Regions from separate parts of the Anaerostipes hadrus ATCC 29173 genome, predicted to be linked through region 1. Evidence: riboswitches for the same ligand, from Rfam matches in the RefSeq annotation. Region 1 holds a riboswitch; each other region holds the start of a gene.
What was found. A riboswitch is a leader RNA that binds a small molecule or an ion and turns the genes downstream of it on or off. The one in region 1 is predicted to bind cyclic di-GMP.

Region 1 (8,583 bases):
TCAATTCTGTTATCACATTCAACAGGATGAGCAGAAACATCGTGCTACCATGCATATCAAACGTAAACCTGCAGAGCAGATCGAAGTTGACTGGGCTGGTGATCCTGCAATGATCATCGATCCAGATACAGGAGAGATCATCAAGGCACATATCTTTGTTGGTGTGATGACATACAGTCAGTATACTTACGTTGAAGCTTTTTTGGATATGAAACAACGATCATGGATCAAGGCTCATATTCATATGTATGAATATTTTGGCGGTGTTGCAAAGATCCTCGTGCCAGATAATTGTAAAACAGCAGTTATCCATAACGGAAAACGGAAAGATCAACAGATCAATCAAATCTATCAGGAACTAGCTGAACATTACGGAACTGCGATCATACCTGCTCGTGTCAGAAGTCCTAAAGATAAACCGAATGCAGAGGGAACCGTTGGAAATATATCTACGTGGATCACAGCAGCACTTCGCAATGAACAGTTCTTTTCACTTGCGGAATTAAATCGGGCTATCAGAAAAAAACTTTTGACTTTTAACCAAAAACTCTTTCAAAAAAAGGAAGGTAGCCGGTTGGAGCTATTCCTTGAAAATGAAAAGCCTTTGCTATCCCCATTACCTGCTACCCGTTTTGAACTAAGCGACTGGAAAACCGCCACAGTTCAGTTCAATTATCACATATCTGTGGATAAAATGCTATATTCAGTTCCTTATGAATACATCAAAAAGAAAGTTGATGTAAAAATAACAGATAATACAGTTGAGATCTTTTATAATCACAATCGTATTGCTTCTCATCGTCGACTAAAAGGACGTCCGGGTCAATACAGTACTGTTACAGCACATATGCCAGAGGATCATCAGAAATATCTTGAATGGAATGGTGATCGTTTCCGTAAATGGGCTGAACAGATTGGAATAAATACATATCATGCAGTCAATGCAATCTTAACCTCCAAACGTGTGGAGCAGCAAACCTACCGAAGTTGTATGGGATTACTGAAGCTTGCTGAAAAGTACTCTGATACTTTATTGGAAGCTGCTTGTAAAAAAGCCTTATCCTATACTTCGTCACCGAGTTATAAGAGCATTAAAAACATTCTTGTGACCAGTTCAAAAAAACTGAAATCGGAAGCTGATCATACAGAATCCACACACAAAGCACACGGCATCACAAGAGGTGCTGATTATTATCGGAGGTAAATAACTATGACAAATCAAAGCACAATTGATAAATTAATTGAAATGCGACTTAGCTGCATGGCAGATTCATTTCGTAATCAGTTGAATGATCCTGAATTTAACGAAGTTCCTTTTGAAGACCGGTTCGGTATGATTGTAGATATCGAATATAATAACCGAAAAAGTAATCGATTAAAGAGACTGATCAAAAAAGCTGAGTTTGATCAGCCAGATGCAAGTATCATGGATGTCGATTATACATCCGGACGTAAACTGAACAAGGAATTGATCACTCGTCTTGCTACATGTGAATATATATCTGAACATAGAAATATCTTTATCACAGGTGCAACTGGTTGCGGAAAAACGTACATGGCATGTGCCTTTGGTATGGAAGCATGTAAACAATATTTTAATACCAAGTATGTTCGGTTACCTGATCTTTTGATTGATCTTGAGCTGGCTCGTGACAATGGCAATTACAAAAAGATCATGGCTAAATATGCAAATCCAGTTCTTCTTATTTTAGATGAATGGCTTTTATTAAAGCCAACTGAATCAGAACAAAGAGATATTTTTGAACTTTTACACAGAAGACGTAAAAAATCATCTACCATCTTTTGTTCTCAGTATGAATTTGAAGAATGGTATGATCAACTTGGAGGTTCAGACAGTCCATTGGCAGATGCTATATTAGATCGTATTGCATATGACAGTTATCGGATCAATATCAGAGGTATTGATATTGAACATGATATTTCTATGCGCGAAGTTTACGGATTAGATAAATCATTACGCGAGTAAACTCGCAGATATTATAGTGGCTCACTCCGCCTGGACAGATGGCTCAGTCTAAACTGGACAGGCGGCTCTGCCGCATAAGAATATTCACACTATAAATGATGAATGAGCTTTATATGAAAAAATGTTAGGTTTTTAGGATTCATCGATTTAGATTTTTTATGAAGTAAAATATGTGTAGATTTTTTTAAAAATTATTGACGTGCGGAAAATCGTGTGGTAAGGTCTTTTGAAGAAAGAGATTATTTTAAAAGCAAACCTGTTGAAAGGTAGGGGCGCAAAGCCAGAAGGGACTAAAGTCAGAAAGCTTGACCATGTCAGCCGGTTGCCATTGTTTCCATATCATCATAATATATGGAAAAGATGTTTGAACAGAAGGGATTCCGATACCTTTTATATTATATAAATGTGTGATTTTAGAGAAATATAGTAGGGACACTGGCAGATTTTGGCAAGTGTCCTTTTTGCATGCAAAAATGGGTAACAAAACTAGCAGGGACAGGTTTTCTGTATACAGATAAAAGCAAGATGAAGAAGGCATAAGACGGAGAGAGGATTTTTATAAAATGAAAAATTATGAAGACAAAATATATTCCTTAGGTGAGACTGTAACGAGGCAGACACAGGCCATGTCACAGGCCGTACAGAAAACACTGGAAAATAATGGCGGGGTAGGTATAATGACAGGATCTTATGACCAAAACCTGTCTATTTTGTCTGTGAATAATCTGCTGTTGCATAGTACAGGATATACATTCGACACTTTCATGGAACAGACAAAAGGCTCATTGAGAAACTTCTTTTATGACGAGGAAGATATACTGGAGCGAGACCGTTTTTTGCAGCTTCACGGAACAGGGAAGCACAGATTCTTGCAGCAGACGGTACAGTGAATAATGTACGGCTTTGTAAAGAGGATGCGACAGATGAGGCGGGCAGACAGATCTGGGTTATGTCCGTACAGGTCAACTGGGATCATGTAAATTTGGCACTGCTCAATGAGGCTATCTATTCCGGCTTCTGGTATTTTGACTGTGACAAAAACAGTGAGATTGTGAATGCAAACTGGAGTCATGAATTCCGAAAAATGCTCGGCTATCATGATACTCTGGACTTTCCGAATAAACTGGAATCCTGGTCAGATCTTCTGCATCCACAGGATAAAGAAAGAGTAATGATGCAGCTTCAGGCGGCAATTAAGGATAAGACGAACCAGATAAAATACCAGGTAGAGTATCGTATGAAAATGAAGGATAATCAATACCAGTGGTTTCGGGCATCGGCAGAAGTAATACGCCGTCTGGATGGTTCTGCCAGCAGGATTGCCGGGATTTTTATTAACATTGATGCGGAGAAAAAAGAAATCATGCAGGCACAAAAATCTGCTGCTTTCCACCGGGCTTTTACGAAAGCAGATCTGTGCGAGTATTATGTGAATCTGGAAGCGAATACTTTTGATACCTTTAAGGTTGAACCGTCCCTGATGACAGTTTTTGAACAGAGTCGTACATGGGATGAACTGATCCGACATTTTGTGGATTCCTATGTTGTGGAGACAGATAAGAAGGCGGTATCCTCTTTTTACGACCGTGGTTATATTGCAGAAAGGCTGAAGGGTCTGGAAACCGAATTGGCTTTAGAGTGCCGTATCACTCTGAATGGAGAAGAACGATGGGTCCGCAATGTGGTCATACGTGGCGAAATAGAGGATTCAGAATATGCCATGATCTTTCTGCGTGATATCACAGAGGCAAAGGTGGAGAGTGCGCGGCATCTGCAGATGGCAGCGGATAATGCTTCCATGGAGCAGCTGATTCAGAGTATTGTGCGTCTGGTTGACCGCTTTGTTGTCTGTGATCTGGAAAATGACAGATATGAATTCTACAATCTGAATGGACAGATGATATATAAACCTCTGGGATTTTATCATGATTTTCAGATGCAGGTTCTTGAAAAATATAAGACACTGGAACCATTGGAAGCTATAGATATCCTGATAGCCCCGGATAATATTCGGAAAAAACTGAAAAGTGAAAATGATATTTATAAGTTTGAGTATTGCAGCATGGATGAAAAGACTTATAAAATCGCTTCTTATATTCCTTTGGAATGGAAGAATGGAAAGCTGGAAAAGGTATTGCTGGCATCCATGGATGTGACACAGGAGAAGAAAGCAGAGATTGAATCCCGTCAGGCACTGAAAGAGGCTTATCGGTCTGCAGAAAACGCAAATCGTGCGAAAACAGAATTCCTTTCCAATATGTCCCATGATATCCGGACACCAATGAATGCCATTGTGGGTCTGACGGCAATAGCAGGAGCAAATATTGAGAGTCAGGACAGAGTTATTGAATGTCTCAGCAAGATTACAGAATCAAGCCGTCATCTGCTGGGGCTGATCAATGAAGTATTGGATATGGCACGTATTGAAAGTGGAAAAATGACACTGGCACAGGAAGATTTCAATCTGTCAGATCTGGTAGATAATCTTATTACAATTACGAAACCGGTGCTTGATGAACATAAACATAATTTTGATATACACATCAATCATATTGAACATGAGGCTGTCTGTGGTGACAGCTTGAGGATTCAGCAGGTATTTGTGAATCTGATGAGTAATGCAATCAAGTATACACCGGATGGTGGAAATATTACTTTTTCGATAGAGGAAAAGCCAAATGGATTTTCAGAACTTGGATGCTATGAATTTACGATTGAGGATAATGGAATCGGTATGTCACCGGAATTCCAGAAAATCATGTTTGATCCGTTCAGCCGCGCGGATGACCACCGGACAACCAGAGTCCAGGGAACTGGTCTGGGAATGGCAATCAGCAGAAATATTGTGAACCTGATGAATGGCACTATTAAAGTGGACAGTACCTTGCACAAGGGAACTAAAATCACAGTAACAATTTATCTGGAGCTTCAGGAAAAAGAAAAAGAACAGGACAGAGATCTGATGAATCTGCCGGTTCTGGTTGTGGATGATGATAGGACATGCTGTGAAAGTACAGTTGCAACATTAAATGAAATCGGTATTATGGGTGAATGGGTTCTCTCTGGCAGGGAAGCCATTGAGTGCTGTTATGCACGGCATGAGTTGAAAGATGATTACTTTGCTGTTATTTTAGACTGGAAGATGCCGGATATGGATGGCATAGAAACAGCCAGACAGATCCGGAAGCGGATAGGTAAAGAAATCACCATCATTGTACTGACATCCTATGAATTCAGCGAGATTGAAGAAGAAGCAAAGGCGGCGGGCATAGATGCTTTTATTGCAAAACCGCTGTTCCGTTCCCGGCTGACGGCAACACTACGGCAGTTTACTTCAGGCAGAAAAGAAAAAACAGCAAGAAATTATCTGGAGAAGTTGTCAGAATCAGACTACACAGGAAAAAGGATTCTGCTGGTTGAGGATAATGAGTTGAACAGAGAAATTGCTGGTGAAATTTTGCAGATGACAGGTGCAAAAGTGGAAACGGCAAAAAATGGGAAAATCGCAGTTGAGAAAGTGGAAGCTTCTCCGAAAGATTTGTATGATCTTATTTTTATGGATATCCAAATGCCTGTTATGAATGGTTATGAGGCAACAGCGGCAATCAGGAGTCTTTCGGGTGAAAAGGGAAAACTGCCTATTGTTGCCATGACTGCCAATGCTTTTGCAGAAGATGTACAGCTGGCCAAAAATACAGGCATGAATGGACATATCGCGAAACCGCTGGATATGAATAAGCTGAATGATGTTCTGGAAAACTGGCTGTAATTGATTTCCGAAGCAACCGCAGTCCATGGCAGTTTTGGTTTTTATAACCGTGCTGATCGTGCTGCTTCTTATCCTGACTGTAATGGTACATATGAGGAACAGTACTATTAAATAAAACCGATGACGAATATCTATATTACATGTTATGTTTTTATACAGGAGATTTTGAAACAGTCAGACGTGTATCAATTAATCCACAAGGATCATTAGGATGGAGTACATCTTTTATCCAATATGGACTTCGAGCAATAGGATATTTACGATTAGTTCTTTATACAAAGAAGAATCCTGAGTAGTAAAAATTTACTCAGGATTCTTTTACATAAAACTTAAGCTCTTTTTATTGGAACCCGAAATGAAATGATCCGAGGTGTTTCTATTTGTTCAAATTTGATCATATATGCATTTCGATCAGAAAGGATGGATTTAATCCTACCTTGTCCAAAGACATTATGAATGATCTTATCACCAACCTGAAAAGTTTGTTCAGCGACATAACCATCTAAATAGCGATTACTGTAATGAATGTAATTTTTGGTTTCTGCGATCAGAGTATCTTCTGGTTTTTTAACGTATTCTAAAAATTTTTGATCGATATCTAAAATAAATCTAGATGGGTAACGGGTTGATCCATCAAAATTTTTTCCGTGCGATTCACTTAAAAATAAACTTTTCATGGCACGTGACATTGCAACAAATGCAAGACGACGTTCCTCTTCCATTCCCTCAATTGTAGAGGTTTTCTTGGAAGGAAAAATTCCTTCATTTAATGCACATAGGAATACGTGTGGGAATTCCAATCCTTTTGCAGCATGAACGGTCATCAATTTTACTTTGTCAGAATCATCAGTAACATCACTATTCGTAAATAGGGCAATATGATCAAGATAATCAGGTAGCAGAGCTTCCTCGCCACAAGATATTTCATAATCATAAACAGCTTGTTTTAATTCAGCCAGATTATCAAGACGTTCCTGATTTCCAGTAGTTCGAAGCATTTCTTCATAACCACTTCGATCCAAAATATCAGATAAAACTTCAGAAATTGTTCGTTGCTCATAAGTCACTGAAAAAGCATCGATCAATGAGATAAAATCTTTTGCATCTGTTCCTTTAAAAATTGGATCTTCCACACATTCTTTTAATGCCTCATAAAAAGAACAGTGATGAGCATTTACATATGCTTGAAGAAATTCCATTCGTTTTTTACCGATATTTCGTTTTGGAACATTCACAATCCTTAAAAAAGAGAGATCATCTTTGTATGTGATCATACGCAGATAAGACAGTGCGTCTTTTACTTCCATTCGCTCAAAAAATTGAATTCCACTATAGATGCTATATGGGATTTTCTTTTTTAACAATGTCTCTTCCAAGGTTCGGGTAACGTAATGAGCACGATAAAGAATCGTGATATCCTTATATGAGATATCTTTTTTATGTAATTTTATGATCTGATCTGCGATCCAATCAGATTCCTCTTCTGAAGTATCTCCGTGATAATAAAGCACTGAATTTTTGCTATGACACATTGGCAGAAGGTCCTTTTTCATACGATTTTTATTCTTATCGATCAGTGAATTGCATACCGATAAGATCTGAGGAGTAGAACGATAATTTTCATTCATCATGATCGTTTTAACATCAGGGAAAGCTTTGTCAAAATTAAGGAGATAGTTGATATCTGCACCACGCCAGGAATAGATTGTCTGATCTGGGTCTCCTACAATAAAGAGGTTTTTATGATATCCGCATAAGACTTTCATTAATTGATATTGAATCTTATCAATATCCTGGAACTCATCGATCATGATGTATTCCAGACGTTTCTGCCATTTTAAACGGATCTCTTTATTCTTTTCAAAAATATAAAGAGAAAATTTCAAAAGATCGTTGTAATCGAGACCAAAACATTTCTTCTCCTGATATAAATATCCATAAAAAATGATATCATTCACATCGGTAGCCCTCAAATATTTTTGCCGTAATGTATCAAGGGACATTGTGATCAGATCAAGATAATAATTAGGATATCGTTCTAATTTATACATCTCGATCATATCTCTTGCCTTTGAAAATGTCTTATGACGAAGTGTAAGTCTGCGTTCCTCATAAATGATCTTTAACATAGAATCAATATCCTGATTGTCTAAAACAAGAAAATTCTTTGGATATTGTACGGCATGGGAGTCTTCCTGTAGAATGGATACACAAAATCCATGGAAGGTATTAATATAACCAGTATCGTTATCAGCAATGAGATTATGAATCCGATGTCTCATTTCGTTAGCAGCTTTGTTTGTGAAAGTAACACAAAGGATATTGCCTGGCAAAATTCCAATTTCGTTAACCAAAAAGGCAAATCTGTGAGATAACGCTCTGGTTTTTCCAGAACCGGCCCCTGCGATCACTCGGATAAAACCTTCTGTAGATGTAACAGCTTCTAGTTGTTTCTGGTTTAATTGGCATAATAATTGATCCAAAATAAAATTCCTCCCGTATATATGTTCGATTAATCCTATTATAACGAAATGACAGCAGAAAGACAAGGCTCTATCAAACGTCATAATTTGAATAGACGTTTGATAGAGCTTTTACATAAAAACCTCTCTGTTTAAAATTTAAAAATCTTTTACTTCTCTTAATTCTTTTGCAGCAGCTACAAGATTTTTAAGACTTGCAGTTGTTTCTTCATTTCCACGTGTTTTCAATCCACAGTCTGGATTTACCCATAACTTTTCAATTTCAATCTTATCTAACATTTTATTTAATGCAGTCTTGATTTCTTCAACGGAAGGAACTCGTGGAGAGTGAATGTCATAGACAC
Region 2 (8,583 bases), 1.2 Mb from region 1:
TTTACCCGCTGGATACGATTCCATATGTTGTGGTGTCGCAAGACAGGTTACAGTAAAGGTATCCTCGTCCTGAACTGGTTTTCCATTCTTTGTAACTTTACTTAATGTATAACCATCATCCGTTTCCTTGATCTCTACAGAAATACCACTGACCACAGGCAGAGAGCCACGGTTAAATGGATTGAAACCTCCCTGATAACCTTCTACAAAATTTCTGACCGTCTTTTTCAGCTCAGCCCCACTCATCTTCTGTTTGTAAGCTGAAAGATCATTTGGCATGATCATATTGCCAGCCATTTTTTCCGTATATCCTGCCTTCCGCACACTTCCTGTAAAGCTGTTTCCTGTTGCGATCAGCACATCCGTACCATAGACGCCACGCAAAGTATTTGCCATAACAGAATACGCTTCATTCCCCCCGCTGGTATGAAAATGATTGGAATAAGCTTTCTTTGAATCGAGCACGATCTTCTCAGAATCAGATTTCTTCTTCAGAAGCTTTGTATTAAATGACTGGTAAGCCTGTTTGGCATCGTATTTTCCTGAAATCATCTTAGAGACTACATCTTGGGATACGTTGAAAAAGTCATTGGATGCGATTCGAATATACATATGATTTTCTTCGATCACAGGTCTGACATCTTTGAGATATTCTGTGAGATGTGTATCTACATCCTGACTATAGCTTAATATATCCTGACCATCATAAACGATCCGATTCTGTGCATCCTCTGACAGCATTACATTCAACACTTTCATTGCTTTCTGCCGGCGTGTTTCATCCTTTGTCAGGTTACGGTTCAGCGCCACCTGAAAATATGGTGTCGTCATCAGCCATTTTTCGCCGTTTTGTTGAAAGAATGGAAGAAATGTTGTATCAATGCCCTGATCCTGAAATATTTTTACACCAGAAGAACTGCCAAAGTACATAGCAAGCTTACCACTTTTATACATCTCCATCACATTATCATAATCCATATTCAGATCATCTTTGTTCAACCCTGTATCCTGAATGAATTGCTCCATACGTTCAAAAGCCTCCGGCCAGACTTTACTGTCCAAACCCTCTCTCTTTGTATTATCAGGGTCACTATAGACAGTACGCCATTTACGTCCAGCCGCTGTAGACAGCTCTGATGCAGATAGTCCCTGCAGTGTTTCCATGCAAGTATAATCATAAAAATAATCTGCCGTAAATCCACGGATCCCCACTTTTTTGAATGCCTGACAGGCAGAAACAAAACTTTTGTAATCTGTTGGCAGAGGAATATGATACTTTTTAAAAAGGTCTTTGTTAACTACAAACCCATGTGCATCCGCACACACTGGAAGCCAGTTTACACTGCCATCCTGATTCATAAAATTGTTGAGATATGTATTATAGACAGCACCTGCTTCATTGGTTGTGGAAAGATCCATCAGGCTGTCTTTCAGAGGATTTGCATCATGTAGTGAAAAACGACAGCAAGTTATGATATCCGGCAATCCGCCATTTTCCTTAAGAAACCGATAGAAATCCAGATCATTGTTGCCCACTACAAATTCAATATTAATATCTGGAAGCTGTTTCTGAATGTATGGGGCATATTTTTCATATAGATTTGTGCTCCATAAATATACAGTGATCGTATCTTTCTCTTCATTTTTCGCGCTCTTCCTATCACATCCTGACATAAGTGATATGACTGTCACCATCACCAAAAGTATAGAAAGAACTCTATTCCATTTTCTCTTTTTCATTATGAATCCTCCTCTTTATTTTCCACGAATTCACTGATCACTTTTACTAATAATTTTGCATCTATAGGTTTCGCGATATGTTCATTCATTCCCGATTCTTTTGACTTTAATCTATCCTCGGTGAACGCATTTGCCGTCATTGCTATGATCGGAACCGTTTTTGCATCATCTCTGTCCAGTGCACGGATCATCTTTGCTGCTTCATAACCATTCTTGATCGGCATCATGATATCCATCAGAATGACATCAAATTCATCTGGTCTGCTTTTTTTGAATACCTCAACAGCTTCTTGGCCATTCCATGCTTTCGTCACAGATGCACCTTCATTCTGAATCACAAATTCTGCAATTTCCATATTCAGCTCATTATCTTCCACCAGAAGGATCTTCAGATCTTTTATAGATTTTTCTGATATAGCTTCCTGTTCTTCACGTTGATCAGCATCCTGATCTATTTTAAATGGAATCCTGATCACAAAGGTCGTTCCTTTTTCTTTCTCACTTTCAAACGTGATCGTTCCTCCCATTTTTTCGATCAGTTTTTTCGTGATCGGCATTCCAAGCCCTGTTCCGGAAAATTTTGTACGGCTTCCAGTATGCTCCTGTGCAAACGGTTCAAAAAGGCGTTTCTGGAAATCCTTTGTCATACCAATTCCTGTATCTCGGCAGATAAATTCAATCGTCACTCTTCCCTCCTGCTCCGATGTAAATTCCTGGCAGCTGATGTAGATATATCCGTTTTCTTTATTATATTTTACCGCATTTGACAAAATATTCATCATGATCCTTTTTACATATCCTGGACTTCCGAGCAGATTCCAGTGTGTGATTTCTTCTTTCTCCCACACGATTCGAATATTTTGTTCTGCAGCTATCTGTTCGATCACAACAAAGATTTCCTTGGAAATATTGCTTAGATTAAATGGAATTTCTTCCAGAACTACTTCGTCCGATTCCAGCTTACTCATATCCAAAACTTCATTGATCAATTCCAGTAACAGATGAGATGTTTCTTTGATCTTTGTCCTGCATTCTGTCTGTTTTTCCATATCATCTGCATAATACTCCGCCACATCGATCATACCGCATATTCCATTGATCGGTGTCCGGATATCATGGCTCATCCTCTGGAGAAACTCAGTTTTCGCCTCGTTCGCTGCCTCTGCTTTTTTTGCCGATTTCAGAAGTTCTGCTTTATATTTCTCATCTTTTTCCTGTTCCTGTTTCTGATGTGCCAGATTGGTTGTATATATCCAGAACCATAAAAAACTAAGAATGATAAGATAAAGGAATACAACACCTGTTACACTGAGTGGCAGATTACTGAATACCTCTTTATCTGGTAAATACATGTAGATATAATAATCCCTTTGTTTCAGCATGATACCATAGCATCCAGTTCCTTTATTCTTCAGATGAAAGATATGCCGACTATCTGTATGCTTCTTCATTTTCTGAATAATCTCATTGTCTGCGACATCCTGTGCCAATAATTTCTCATCGTTACTGGCAATAATCTTCCCTTTGTCTGCAACGATGATCGTCCCGTCTTTCTCAGTATTGTACCCCTTTAAAAGACTCTGGATCGTTAAAGTATAATTTCTGATAAATCTCGGAGATGTGTAATAGTAAACTGCAACGATCCCTGGGGCATCTTTTCTGGCGCAGGCTGCGATATCGATACGTGATCCATCTCCTCTGACAATCCGTTCTGAATAAGATCTTTCTTTATATCCTGTGTAATCCATGATGATATCTTTTTGCAGATAATCAATCATCTCATCCATCAAACCTTCATCCATACTGTATTCACAGACTTTCTTTCCTTCTTCATCCAATACAAGAATACCATCCACCCAGAGTGACTGCAGATTCTCTTTCAGAAACTTTCGGTCTAACTGCTTTCTATTCTTTACTTCCATATCAATATTTGTACTCATCTGTCTGGCATTTTCGATCGCACGAAGGAGACTTTTTGATTCTGAAGATTCATTATAATGAGTATAGGTTGAGCACTGTACTTTGACATAGTTTACAATCTCCACCATTCTTTTCTCAGCTTCGTTTTTTTCCGTATGAAAAAAACAAAAAATTGCAGTGACAAACATACAGATGCCAAGCAAACCAACAACTATCCAGAATCGTTTTGCTTTTTCTCTTCCATTAATATCCAAGATCATCCACCTCCAAATATTTCTCTGGATCATCCATATATTTTTTTATGATCTTCAGGGAGGTACCATCCTTGTGCATTTCTTCCAGCTTCTGTTTCATCTGCTCGCAGATTCCTCTGTCATCATTCTTTGCAAAAGCAGCTCCTATCCCGACGACCATCAATGGTTCCTTCAGAATGCGGAAGCTTGTATCATAATCTTTCATATACTGAATGATGGATTCCTCATGCACAGCCACAGCATCCACATACCCTTTTCCCAGAAATGTATAGATCAATTCCCTGTGTCCAAGACTGATCAGATTGCCAAGTTTTGGAATTCTCTTATCTGTCCGCTTCAGAAAGATACCTTCCGGTTTGGTTGTAGACTGGACTGCAAGATTCTTTCCTTTCAGATCACTCAATTTATGAATGTCACTGTTCTCATTTACAGCAACCACCTGACGGCTTGCTATATATGGTCCGGCCCAACGATAATCGTTAAGTCGCCCTTCCATTGAAAAACATCCCATGATACAATCAATTTTCCCACTTTCTACCAGCTCTTTTTTCTTTTCCCAATTGATCTGAACGATCTCCGTCTTATACCCCATCCTTCTGAATGCTTCCGTTGCCAGTTCAACATCTATACCTGTCGGGATACCATCCTCATTCAGGAAATTATAAGGCGGATAATTGTCACTTCCAATTTTTATAACAGGTTTTTTTGTTGTGTCAGACACTTTATCTGCCTTATCACATCCTGCCAAAGTTGCCATTAACATAGAAAATATCAATACAACAGTAAAAATTTTTCTTTTTTTCATCTTATAACCTCATTTTTATATCTCATCCTTATGAAATAAAACAGCACTGCCACACAGACAGTGCCTATCATTTTCTACAACCGGCTGCCATTTTACAGGCCCTTTAGCTTTGCGTCACAGACTTTCGTCTGTTTTGCTTAGAATCTTTCTTTAATTATACCATGATAATGTCAGTATCAAAAGTAAAAAATATAAATCTAGCTCCAATAATCCGTCTCGTATTCCATTCCAATATTCCGAGTCTTAAACACTGGATCCTCTCCATTTTTCTTCTGCTTTTCATAATCCTCCAATGCTTTCAGTGCTGTATTTGACAAAATCAAGATCACTGGAATATTGATCAGTGCCATAACTCCCATCAAAACATCTGAAATATTCCAAAGCATAGAAACTTCCATTCCTGCACCAATGAACACAACCAGTGCAGATACTATACGAAATCCTTTCATGAATGTCTTTGATGGCTGTCCTTTGTGGATATAATTTAACAAGTTATCACAATAAAAACAATTCCCAAGAAGTGTTGTAAATGCAAACAATACCATCGCTACTGTGATAAAGAGTGGTCCGAAGTTTCCTAAGGATTCATGCAGTGCTGCCTGTACCCATGGTGCCCCCTGTAATTCTTGCGCAGGGGCGATTCCTGATGACAAACACATCATGGCTGTTGCTGTGCATAAAAGCAGGGTATCAATGAATACGGATAACATCTGTACTAAACCCTGTTTGATTGGATGACTTACTTGTGCGGATGCAGAAGCATTTGGTGCTGATCCAATACCTGCTTCATTGGAGTACAGACCTCTTCTGATTCCCTGCATCATAGCTGATCCTGCAAATGCACCAAAAATTGCTTTGAAATCAAATGCTTCGCTGATGATCTTTGAAAATACAACTGGCAGATATGCACGGTTGATGATCATAACGATCACAGAGATCAGAATATATGCAACCCCCATAGCTGGCACTAATGTAGATGTTACTTTTACAATTCTTGATCCCCCGCCTAAGAGACACCATCCTGTGATCACTGCAAGAATTCCTCCGATGATCCATGGCGTCCATTTTACATCATAAAATGAGAATCCTGAAAATGTAGATTGTAAATTATAAGATGCGAGCATATTAAATCCAAATGCATACGTTGCGATCATGGAAATACAGAATATGATCGCTAATGGTCTGCAGTGAAGTGCTGCTTCAATGTAATATGCCGGTCCTCCGTAACATTCTCCATCTTTTCCTTTTCTCTTATAAATCTGTGCCAGCGTACTTTCGATCAGTGCGGATGCACTTCCGATGATCGCAATGATCCACATCCAGAATACAGAGCCAAATCCTCCAATGCAGATAGCTGACGATACTCCAATGATATTTCCTGTTCCAACTCGTGATGCGGTAGATACCATTAATGCCTGAAACGATGATACTCCATTTTCATCTTCTGGCTTTTCTACAACGGCTTTGCAGGCATCTTTAAATAATCTCATCTGTGGCAGTTTTGTACGGATCGTAAAATAGATTCCCGCTCCGATCAACAGTATTACTAGCAATTTACTGTACATAAAAGTACTGATGCTGTCAATGATGATTCCTAACATAAATTCTCTCCTTGTACGATATTCTCGTATAATAATCTGGATCAATAGTTACAATTTTTATTGCAGCTACTTTAATTCAACAGAAAAATAGACAGTCCCTGCCTGAGGGACTGCCCATTCATTTTAAAAGTATGCGATTTTACTGTCTGCGTCGTTTTTGTATCTTATGATATAATCGCGATTTTCAGAATTCTGATAAATGATGAATATCCCGTTTTCCTGCCGTCTGTCGGCAGAAAGGTCCGTTGAACCTTCTTCGTATGGCTTCAGAAGCTTTCGCTGCTGGTTTAAAAACCTATCTGTTATTATAATAACTCATTCGTATTGATTACGCAATTACAATTATCACTTGGCCATGATTTTCTGAGTGCCGCATAGGAGATCAGAAAGTTGGCAAACCAGCCAGCTGGTACAGCGAGCCAGACAAATGCAATACCAAAACGCGGTGCAAAAATCAAAGCAACTGACAAGCGGATCGCAAGATTTACCATGTTAGCAACAAGAAATGGTCGCATGATCCCAAGACCGCGAAGGACTCCATCTGTTGCCATCTTGATTCCCATGAAGGTGAAGAAATAACCGAGCCATCTCATATAATTTCCAGACACCTGATATGCTAAAGCAGTTCCATCTTTCCCTAGGAACAGTGAAGAAATCTGGGTATGCAAGGATTCGATGATCATGAAAGCAAGGATTGCGAAACATATATCTAACACCAATGCAGCATGGTATCCCTTTTTGATACGTTCGATCTTCTTTGCACCAAGATTCTGAGAAACATACGGCGAAACTGCATTACCAATGGATACAAATATCAATGAAAAAACATTTTCTACTCTCATCGTTGCTGAATATCCTGCAAGTGCCTGTGTACCGAATGGATTCACAACTGCCTGTACGATCATCATGCCAATTGACACTGTGGACTGCTGAAGAACTGACGGTACAGCAATTTGAAGCATAGAATGTAACTCCTGTCTGTCAAACCAGTCAAAGCGACTTTCATATCGACGCATCCGGCACAAGAAAATCAAAAGTGACAACACTGCGGAAATCCCCTGTGCAATGAGAGTTGCGAGGGCTGCACCGAACACACCGAGTCCAAGTCCAGCTACCATCCAAAGATCCATCAATATATTTAACATCGATGAGAATATTAAAAGAGCCAACGGTATTTTCGATTCACCGATTGAAGTAAACATCGTTGAAAGAATATTATACATAAACAAAAATGGAAATCCCACAAAATAAACTCTTAGATACAATACCGCTTCATTCAATATATCAGCAGGTGTTTGTAATACACTCATCATCAAATGAGAAAAGCAAAAACCAAAGACACCCAAAAATATACTTAAGACCAGAAAACTGATCAATGATGTTGACACGATCGTTTTCATTTTGCCATAATCTCTAGCTCCAAAATAGCGGCTCACAAGCACACCCGCACCTACACCCGCACCCAATGCTACACAAATGAAGACATTCGTAAGGGCGGCACAGGCACCAACAGCTGCAAGTGCAGAAGAACCCACAAACTGACCGACTATGATCGAATCAGCCATGTTATACACTTGCTGAAAGAAGCTGCCGAGGATCATGGGCATTGCAAAAACAGTCAGCGCTTTAAGGGGCGCATCTGTGATCAAATATTCATCTTTTGACATTATCATATTCCGTTACTGAAAACTTATAAAAAGTTATAAACCTTTATGTTTCATTCCTACTTCAACGAGTATGCTTTTGTAACGAATCAATTCATGTACTACTCACAAGTTCCTGTACTCTCCATAGGCGTTAATTCCTGACTAACGTATCAGTACATATCTGTAATCACTTGAATATATTATGCTACAGATCGTTTCAGAACATCCTCTCCATATTTTTTAAGATTCAAAGCTGCCTGAAGATCTCTGTCAATTATATTTCCACATTCACATTTGTAAATACGTTCTGATAACTTCAGATCTTTTTTGATCTTTCCACAACAACTGCATAATTTAGAACTTGGAAAAAATCGATCTGCAATGATCACCTGAATATTGTTCCACTTAGATTTATATTCCATCTGCCGCCTAAATTCATAAAATCCCTGTTGTTGAACTGCTTTGGATAAATGTCTGTTTTTCATCATTCCCTTTACATTTAGATCTTCGATACAGATAAAACTTGGTTCTCGTTTTACGATCTCTGATGTTATATGATGTAAATGATCATGACGGATATTTGTCAGTCTGTGATTTAATGTTAATAAAAGTTTTTC
Region 3 (8,583 bases), 200 kb from region 1:
ATACAAACCAGAGATCATGTTAGTTGGTGCGACAGCAATCGGTCGTGACCTTGGACCTCGTGTATCTGCACGTGTTCAGACAGGTTTAACAGCTGACTGTACAGTTCTTGAAATCGGTGATTTCCCATTAAGAGCAATCCCAGGAAAAGAACAGAAACACAATCAGTTATTAATGACTCGTCCAGCATTCGGTGGAAATACGATCGCAACAATCGCTTGCCCAGACAACAGACCTCAGATGGCAACAGTTCGTCCTGGTGTTATGCAGAAGATTGATCCTATTGAAGGAGCAAAAGCTGAAGTTATCGAATACAATCCTGGATTTACTCCAGACAACAAATACGTTGAAATCATGGATATCGTTAAATCTGTTACAGATACAGTAGATATCATGGATGCTAAGATCTTAGTATCTGGTGGACGTGGAGTTGGAGAAGAAGGATTTGGAATGTTAAAAGAATTAGCTGAAGTTCTCGGAGGAGAAGTAAGCTGTTCTCGTGCCGTTGTTGATAACGGATGGCAGCCAAGAGATATCCAGGTTGGACAGACAGGAAAAACTGTACGTCCTAACGTATACTTCGCAATTGGTATTTCTGGAGCAATCCAGCACGTTGCAGGTATGGAAGAATCTGATATCATCGTTGCAATCAACAAAGATGAAACAGCTCCTATCTTTGATGTAGCTGATTACGGAATTGTTGGAGACTTAAACAAGATCGTTCCAGCTTTAACAGAAAAATTAAGAGCAGTTGTTAAATAATCATTTTTTGAGAATTTAATTTTTAAAGAGTCCGCGGATCAATACTTCCGCGGACTTTATGTATTGTTAAAAATAATTGACAGATTATGGAAAGTGTGATATTCTATATGCATAGTTAAAAGTTCATATTTATTCATAGGGCAAACCTGTTGAAAGACAGGGACGCAAAGTCAGAAGGGTCTAAGGTCTTATTGGACTATGACAGCCGGTTGCCACATTTAGCATTAAGGGAATGTGATATGGGTATTTAATCCAGATAGAGGCAGCCGTTATAGAAGAGATAATTCTATGAATGGTTTTTTGGTGTCAGGAAGTAGGGAGCCAGATAATAGAATCTGCCATACCGAGAGAATATCAGAAGTTGGTCCTATTAGAATATGAAATTTTATGTTTTCCACAGATTTTATTTGTGAAGGGCTTCACAGTAAGATTACCGGCAAGGGGTTGCCGATTCTTCATTGGTGGGAATACATGGGGATTTTTCATATTAGAAGAAGTCATGGTGTAGGGAACCATGACTTTTTATTTTCGTAGAAGAATTCTGTATAGCAGGATTCTTTCTTTTTGCGTAAAAATGATCGATATGATAAAATGATACACAATGGATAAAACAAAAAGGAGACAATCAATCATGGAACATATACAGAAAGATGATATTATTATCAGAAAAGGAATTTTACATATTTTGGACAGCCACACAGGATATCTTGGCTTATCCAGTCAGCTTTTGGAGATGGGACCAGATTTAATGGAATTTGTCAGAGGACATATTTTTAAGATCATGGAAAGTGATGATGCAAAAAGATGTCAGTTCAATGGAAGTGTTTCGCCAGTATTAAGTTTGTTAGAGAGCATGGAAGAATCAGATGATGAGAGCTTTATAGAGGCGACAAGAGTTTTAGGAGAAAATCTGTTTGATATCATGTGTGATAGTGTAACGATTCCTGCAGCGGATCTTCTTTGTGTGACTTTTCAGGTACAAAGTGTAATTCATATCGCACTGCTTAAGATGAATTACAAAGTGACTTATGTACATCGAGAAGAGGAAGATGCAGAAGCAAATGATATCGTGAAACAAAGAGTTATGCCAACGGATTCGGCAAAGCTTACAGAAGCAGTGATCATCGATCTGACAGAATACAAAGTACGTCTTGTAGAGAAAAAGTATGAGATGTTGAACGGGGATAAGATCAACTATCTTTCTGAGAGATTCTTACAATGCTATGCAGATCTGGCACCAAAGAAGAAATTTCAGATTCTAAATAAAGTTATTAACGATATAAACAACCATTATCCAGAAGATGGGATTGCGAAACGTTTGGACATGAAAAGCCGATTAAGAGAAGAATTTACGGAAAATCAGGCGTTTAAGGTGAATGAGATCGGGGATAAACTATTTGGAAATCATCAAGGTAAGAAGCAGGAATTTGATGAGAAGATTGAACGATATGATATGCAATATGATACATTTACAGTAGCAAAAGAAAATACAGTCAAGAAACTGGAATATCAGATGTTAGAGACGGATACAGGAATTGAGATCAAGATTCCGATGGAAGAATATAATACCAAAGATAATGTTGAGATCATTGAAGAGCCAGGCGGAGGCAGTACGATCATCATTAAGAATATAGAAAATGTAAAAATTAAATAATCAAATAAAAATCCCGAATCTGTAAAAGGTCCGGGATTTTTATTTGGTTTGGAAAATTTAAAAAACAATTATTAAAATAATTGATTGTTAGCTTATTTGTTGGATCTTCTCCAGATATGAGCAGTTTCCGCATCTTTGATCAGCTGATCTCTGAAATCTGGATGAGCGATATTGATCAAGGCTTCTGCACGTTCCCATGTAGACTTACCTTTTAAGTTTGCCATACCATATTCTGTAACGATGTAATGAGCATTCGAACGAGTATCTGTAACGACAGATCCATTATGTAATGTAGGAAGGATTCTTGAGAATGTTTCCCCTTTCTTATTTGTGAAAGTAGAAGATAAGCATACAAAACTCTTTCCACCATTAGATAAGTAAGCACCCATAACGAAATCAAGCTGTCCACCGGCACCACTGATCTGACGGATTCCTGAAGACTCAGCACTAATCTGTCCATATAAGTCAACATCTACCGCATTGTTGATAGAGATAAAGTTATCGATAGATGAAATCGTAGCGATGCTGTTTGTATAATCAACAGGAGCGCTCATGCACTCTGGGTTATCATTTAAATAATCATATAATTTTTTTGTACCTGCTGCGAAAGCATAAGTCTGACGGTAACGGTCGATGTTCTTGTGAGCACCTGTGATCTTACCGGCTTTTGCAATATCAACGAAAGCATCAACATACATTTCTGTATGAACACCAAGATCTTTTAAATCGGATTCTGCGATCAAAGATCCTACAGCGTTAGGCATACCACCGATTCCAAGCTGTAAGCAGGCTCCGTCAGGAATCTGATCAACGATCAGTCTTGCAACTGCCTGATCCACTTCTGTAGCAGCTCCGCCACCACCTAATTCGTCAATAGCAGGATTGTTTCCTTCAACGATCATGTCAACTTTGGAAATATGGATACCTTCTTCGAAACCACCAAGGCAACGAGGCATATTTTCATTAACTTCGACGATAACGCATTTTGCTTTTTCAAGCATAGCTGCTGTATGAGAAGCACTTGGACCAAAGTTAAAATATCCATGAGCATCCATAGGTGCAACCTGCATCATAACAACATCTGTTCCTGGAAGACAATCACGGTAATAGCTTGGTAATTCAGAATAACGGATCGGAGCGTAGAAAGAGAATCCTTCGTTGATCCATTTTCTTTCTAAACCACCCATATGCCATGAATTCCATGTAAAATGATCTGCTGGGTTTTCAATCTGAGTGATTGCTAATGGACGCATAACGATACCACCATGAATCTGAATATTTTCAAGATCAGGCATACGTTTTGCTAAAGCTTCGTCTAAAGCAACTGGAGTAGTAACACACCATCCATATTCCAGACGATCTCCGGATTTTACGACTTTGACAGCTTCATCAGCAGTTGTTAATTTTTTTTGATATTCTTGCGTGAATGACATAATAAGTCCTCCTAAAAATAAATTCCATGAAACGATAGTTTCATTGTTAACACACTAGTTATATTCTAACATTTTGTATCAGTAAGTACAAGAGAAAACGTTAAAAAATTATCAAAGCAGTTTAAATATTTGATGAAAAATTGATTTTATAAAAGTACAAAAAAAGTGTAGTTATTTTACAAAGATTGTACTATAATATGAAATTGTATTTAGGAGGGATAAAACAAATGGAAAATAAAAAACTGACGTGGAAACATTACCTTGGAATCGCAGTTGTTGCGGTATTGGTAATTTATTTAGTGATTGGTTTTAGTTTCAGTAATAAATTCTTCTGGGGAACTAAGATCAATGGAATGAATGTTGCTGGTAAGACAGCGGATCAAGTGATTGAGATGTTTGATAAGAAAGCAAATGACTATTCATTAACGATCAAGGAAAGAAAAGACAAGACAGAGACATTAACAAGTGATCAGCTCAGAACAAAGTTTGAAGGTGCTGATGAGATTAAACAGATTAAGGAAGATCAGGGGTCTTTTGGATGGATCAAGGGCTTATTTGGTTCAGAACATTATGATAATGTGACAATGTATTCATATGATACAAAGTCTTTCACAAAAGCCTATAAGAAACTGGATGCATTTAACAACAAGAAGATGATCAAGATCGCAAATGCAAAACCAGTATACAAAGATGGCAAATTCGAGATTCAGAAAGAAGAAGAAGGAACAGAACTTAAAAAAGATGTAGCAGCTAAGAAGATTGGAGAAGCAGTGAAAGATGGTCTTTCTACTATCTCACTGGATAAAGAAAACTGCTATGATAATCCAGAGTATACTTCTGACAATGATAAATTAATCAATCTGACAAAAGATATGAACAAAAAATTAAAAGGAAGTATTACATATAAATTTGGAAAACAAGTGGTAGTTCTTGATAAGAATACATATAGCAGCTGGTTGAAGATCAAGAAAGACTATTCAGGATATACAGTAGATAAAAATGCCATGGAAAACTGGGTATTGAAATTCATGTACAAATATAATACACAGTATGGATGGCACAAGTTTAAGACACATGATGGACGTACAAAGAAGATTTACGGTGGACCTTATGGATGGCGTATCAGCAAGGATAAAGAAGTGGCTTCTGTGAAGAAGATGTTAGCAAATGGAACAACAGAGACACGAGAGCCATACTGGAGAGAAAAAGGAAAAGTTTACGATGGTGTCAATGGGGATATCGGAGATACTTATGTAGAAGTAGATATGGGAGCACAGACGGTTTACTATTTCAAAAAAGGAAAACTTAAATTCGCAACATCCTGTGTTACAGGTAAGATGACAGCAGACCGTAAGACACCGGAGTGTGTTGCATATATCCTTTATAAACAGCCAAGTGCAACATTAAGTGGACAGGGATACAGTTCTGATGTTAAATACTGGATGCCATTCATTGGAAATGTAGGTTTTCATTCTGCACCATGGAGAGGTTCTTTTGGAGGAAGCGAATATATATCCAATGGATCTCATGGATGTGTCAATCTTCCAACATATGCTGCGGCTACATTATACAAACTTGTAAGTCAGGGAGACCCGGTTGTAACATATTATTAAAAAGGAATCAAAGAAATGAGAATTACTATGACAGACTGGATTCATCGAGTGCTAGATGAATATATCAAAGAAGGAGACTGCTGTATTGATGCAACGATGGGAAAAGGTGGAGACACTTATTATCTGTGCAGTAAAACAGGAGAAAGCGGAAAAGTCTACGCCTTTGATGTGCAGGCAGATGCATTAAGACAGACCAGAGAAAAACTGGATAAACATAAAATGAATGCAGAACTGATTTTAGATGGCCATGAGCATATGAAAGAATATGTCAAAGAAATGGCAGTATCTTGTATTATGTTTAATCTCGGGTATCTTCCAGGTGGGGACCATCATCTTGCAACAAAGACCAACACGACGATTCAGGCAGTTGAAGCAGGACTTGGGATGCTAAAGACAGGTGGGATTATGAGCATCTGTATTTACAGTGGCGGTGACAGTGGTTTTGAAGAACGTGATGGGGTGCTAGAATACCTAAGTCAGCTAGATGACCGTAAGTATTTTATTGCAAGACAGGACTTCCCCAATAAGAAAAATAATCCGCCAATGCCGGTATTTATCATAAAATTATAATAAAGAGACAATGGATTCCATATACTTGTATTAAATTGAACCTTAAAGTAAGCAAAAAAGAAGGGTACAGGATATGAAAACCATTGTTTCTGTTTTTTTATATGTGATAATATGCAGTATACAGATATATGCAGTGTCAGCAGAAGAAATAAACTTAAATGCAAAGGCAGCTGTGATCATGGATGCTGAAAGTGGGAAAATCCTCTATGAGAAATCCAAAGATCAAAAAATGCCGAATGCCAGTACAACAAAGATTTTAACATGTTTATATATTTTAAAGCACTGTGATCTTGATCAGATGGCAGAAGTTTCAAAGAATGCAGCGATGCAGCCGAAAGTAAGATTAGGGGTGAGAGAAGGGGAAAAGTATAAAGTCAAAGATCTGCTCTACGGATTAATGTTAGAGTCCTATAATGATTGTGCAGTTGTATTAGCAGAACATGCAGAAGGAAGTGTGGAAAAATTTGAAAAAAGAATGAATCAGATGGCAGAAAATCTAGGTACTTTGAATACCCATTTTGTAACACCAAATGGTCTGGATGGTATAGATAAGAAAGGACGGCATGAAACGACAGCACAGGATCTGGCAAAGATCATGGCGCGATGTATTAAGAATCAGCAATTTCTTGAAATCACGCAGACAAAACAATATACATTTACAGATGGCAGCAGAAAGAGAAGATTTATCTGCAATAATCACAATGCCTTGTTATCCAGCATGCAAGGAGTGATTTCTGGGAAGACAGGATACACTTCAAAAGCAGGATATTGCTATGTGGGGGCTGTAAAGCAGAAGAATATGACGATGACATTTTCTGTTCTTGCCAGTGGGTGGCCGCCGCACAAGACCTATAAATGGAAGGATGTAAGGAAACTGGTTCAATACGTCACAGATCATTACGAGAGACGAGAGATCATTGCAGATACAAGCAAGATCAAAGAAATAAGTATAAAAAATGGTCTTAAAGAAAAAGTCTTGCTAAAAACAGGAAATCTCAAGGCAGCATTTCTGGTAAAGAAGACAGATAAGATAAAGATTGAGAGTATCTTACCCTCTTTCATTGATGCACCCGTGAAAGAAGGACAGAAAGTCGGGGAGATCAAATATTTTATCAATGGAAAAAATCAAAAGAGCGTTCCAATCTACGCAAAGCAAAGCGTAAAACAAAAAGACTACTGGTATTATTTTGAGAAAATAATTCAAAGATTTACGCTGATAGCCTAATGTGCTATGATAAAACAGATAAGAAAACAAGGGAGGCGAAACAATGCTGTTTTTAGAATATCCAAAATGCAGTACCTGCAAGAAGGCAAAGAAATGGTTGGATGAACAAGATATATCTTACGAAGACCGTCATATCATTGAAGACAACCCAACGGTCGAAGAGTTAAAAGACTGGCACGAAAGAAGCGGATTGCCACTGAAGCGATTTTTTAACACAAGCGGTATGAAATATCGTGAGTTAGGGTTAAAAGACAAATTGCCAGAGATGTCAGAAGAAGAACAATACGAACTGCTTGCAACCGACGGAATGTTAGTAAAACGCCCACTGGTTGTAGGAGATGATTTTGTGTTGATCGGGTTTAAAGAAGCACTATGGAAGGAGACATTAGCATGAATCGAGAAAATGCATGGACAACATATGAAGAAGCAGATATCAAGGCATTAGAAGGACTTTGCAAGGAATACAAAGATTTCTTATCCAATGGAAAGACAGAACGTGAATGTGTAGCACAGTCGATCGAATTGGCAAAGAAAGCTGGATATCAGGATTTAGAAGAACTGATCAAAAACCAGACACCATTAAAAGCGGGTAACAAAGTATACCGCACATGGATGGAAAAAACGATCGCATTATTCCAGATCGGAGAAGATGCGATTGAAGATGGATTAAATATCTTAGGAGCACACATCGACTCACCAAGACTGGATCTTAAACAGAATCCATTATACGAAGACACAGAGATGGCATTATTAGACACCCACTATTACGGTGGAGTTAAGAAATATCAATGGGTCACACTTCCAATGGCATTACACGGTGTTGTTGTGAAGAAAGACGGAACAAAAGTCAATATCTGTATCGGTGAAAAAGATGAAGATCCAGTAGTGGGGATCACAGACCTTTTAATTCATTTATCAGGAAAACAGATGCAGAAGAAAGGAAATGTGATCGTAGAAGGAGAAGATCTTAACGTCCTGATCGGAAGCAAACCATTAAAAGGCGAAGAAAAAGAAGCAGTCAAGAAACAGTTGTTACAGTTATTCGATGAAGAATATGGAATCGAGGAAGAAGATTTCTTATCCGCAGAGATCGAAGTCGTACCAGCTGGAAAAGCAAGAGACTTTGGATTAGACCGCAGTATGATCATGTCTTATGGACAAGATGACAGAGTCTGTGCATATACATCCTTAGCAGCTATGTTAAATGTAGAAGCACCAAAGAGAACATCTTGTTGCATCTTAGTAGACAAAGAAGAAATAGGAAGTGTTGGAGCAACAGGAATGCACTCCAGATTCTTTGAAAATACAGTTGCAGAAATCTTAGCTTT

Region 2: linked by a shared signal. The riboswitch ahead of QUE18_RS01465 (substrate-binding periplasmic protein) and the one ahead of QUE18_RS07480 (hypothetical protein) in region 1 are both predicted to bind cyclic di-GMP.
Region 3: linked by a shared signal. The riboswitch ahead of QUE18_RS08485 (nucleoid-associated protein) and the one ahead of QUE18_RS07480 (hypothetical protein) in region 1 are both predicted to bind cyclic di-GMP.

The regions. Positions count from the first base shown of each region.
Region 1 is NZ_AP028031.1:1,523,686-1,532,268, reverse strand. It holds gene istA (IS21 family transposase) at 1-1,204, shown strand, start outside; gene istB (IS21-like element helper ATPase IstB) at 1,211-1,987, shown strand; cyclic di-GMP riboswitch class I at 2,227-2,317, shown strand; gene QUE18_RS07480 (hypothetical protein) at 2,551-2,877, shown strand; gene QUE18_RS07475 (hybrid sensor histidine kinase/response regulator) at 2,874-5,756, shown strand; gene QUE18_RS07470 (ATP-dependent helicase) at 6,086-8,239, opposite strand; gene metE (5-methyltetrahydropteroyltriglutamate--homocysteine S-methyltransferase) at 8,378-8,583, opposite strand, start outside.
Region 2 is NZ_AP028031.1:305,454-314,036, reverse strand. It holds gene QUE18_RS01475 (extracellular solute-binding protein) at 1-1,740, opposite strand, end outside; gene QUE18_RS01470 (hybrid sensor histidine kinase/response regulator) at 1,740-3,920, opposite strand; gene QUE18_RS01465 (substrate-binding periplasmic protein) at 3,904-4,719, opposite strand; cyclic di-GMP riboswitch class I at 4,792-4,867, opposite strand; gene QUE18_RS01460 (alanine/glycine:cation symporter family protein) at 4,917-6,320, opposite strand; gene QUE18_RS01455 (MATE family efflux transporter) at 6,626-7,987, opposite strand; gene QUE18_RS01450 (RNA-guided endonuclease InsQ/TnpB family protein) at 8,167-8,583, opposite strand, start outside.
Region 3 is NZ_AP028031.1:1,728,594-1,737,176, reverse strand. It holds gene QUE18_RS08490 (electron transfer flavoprotein subunit alpha/FixB family protein) at 1-760, shown strand, start outside; cyclic di-GMP riboswitch class I at 890-977, shown strand; gene QUE18_RS08485 (nucleoid-associated protein) at 1,392-2,414, shown strand; gene QUE18_RS08480 (butyryl-CoA:acetate CoA-transferase) at 2,507-3,847, opposite strand; gene QUE18_RS08475 (L,D-transpeptidase family protein) at 4,075-5,460, shown strand; gene mnmM (tRNA 5-(aminomethyl)-2-thiouridylate-methyltransferase MnmM) at 5,476-6,030, shown strand; gene QUE18_RS08465 (D-alanyl-D-alanine carboxypeptidase family protein) at 6,104-7,255, shown strand; gene QUE18_RS08460 (arsenate reductase family protein) at 7,299-7,649, shown strand; gene QUE18_RS08455 (aminopeptidase) at 7,646-8,583, shown strand, end outside.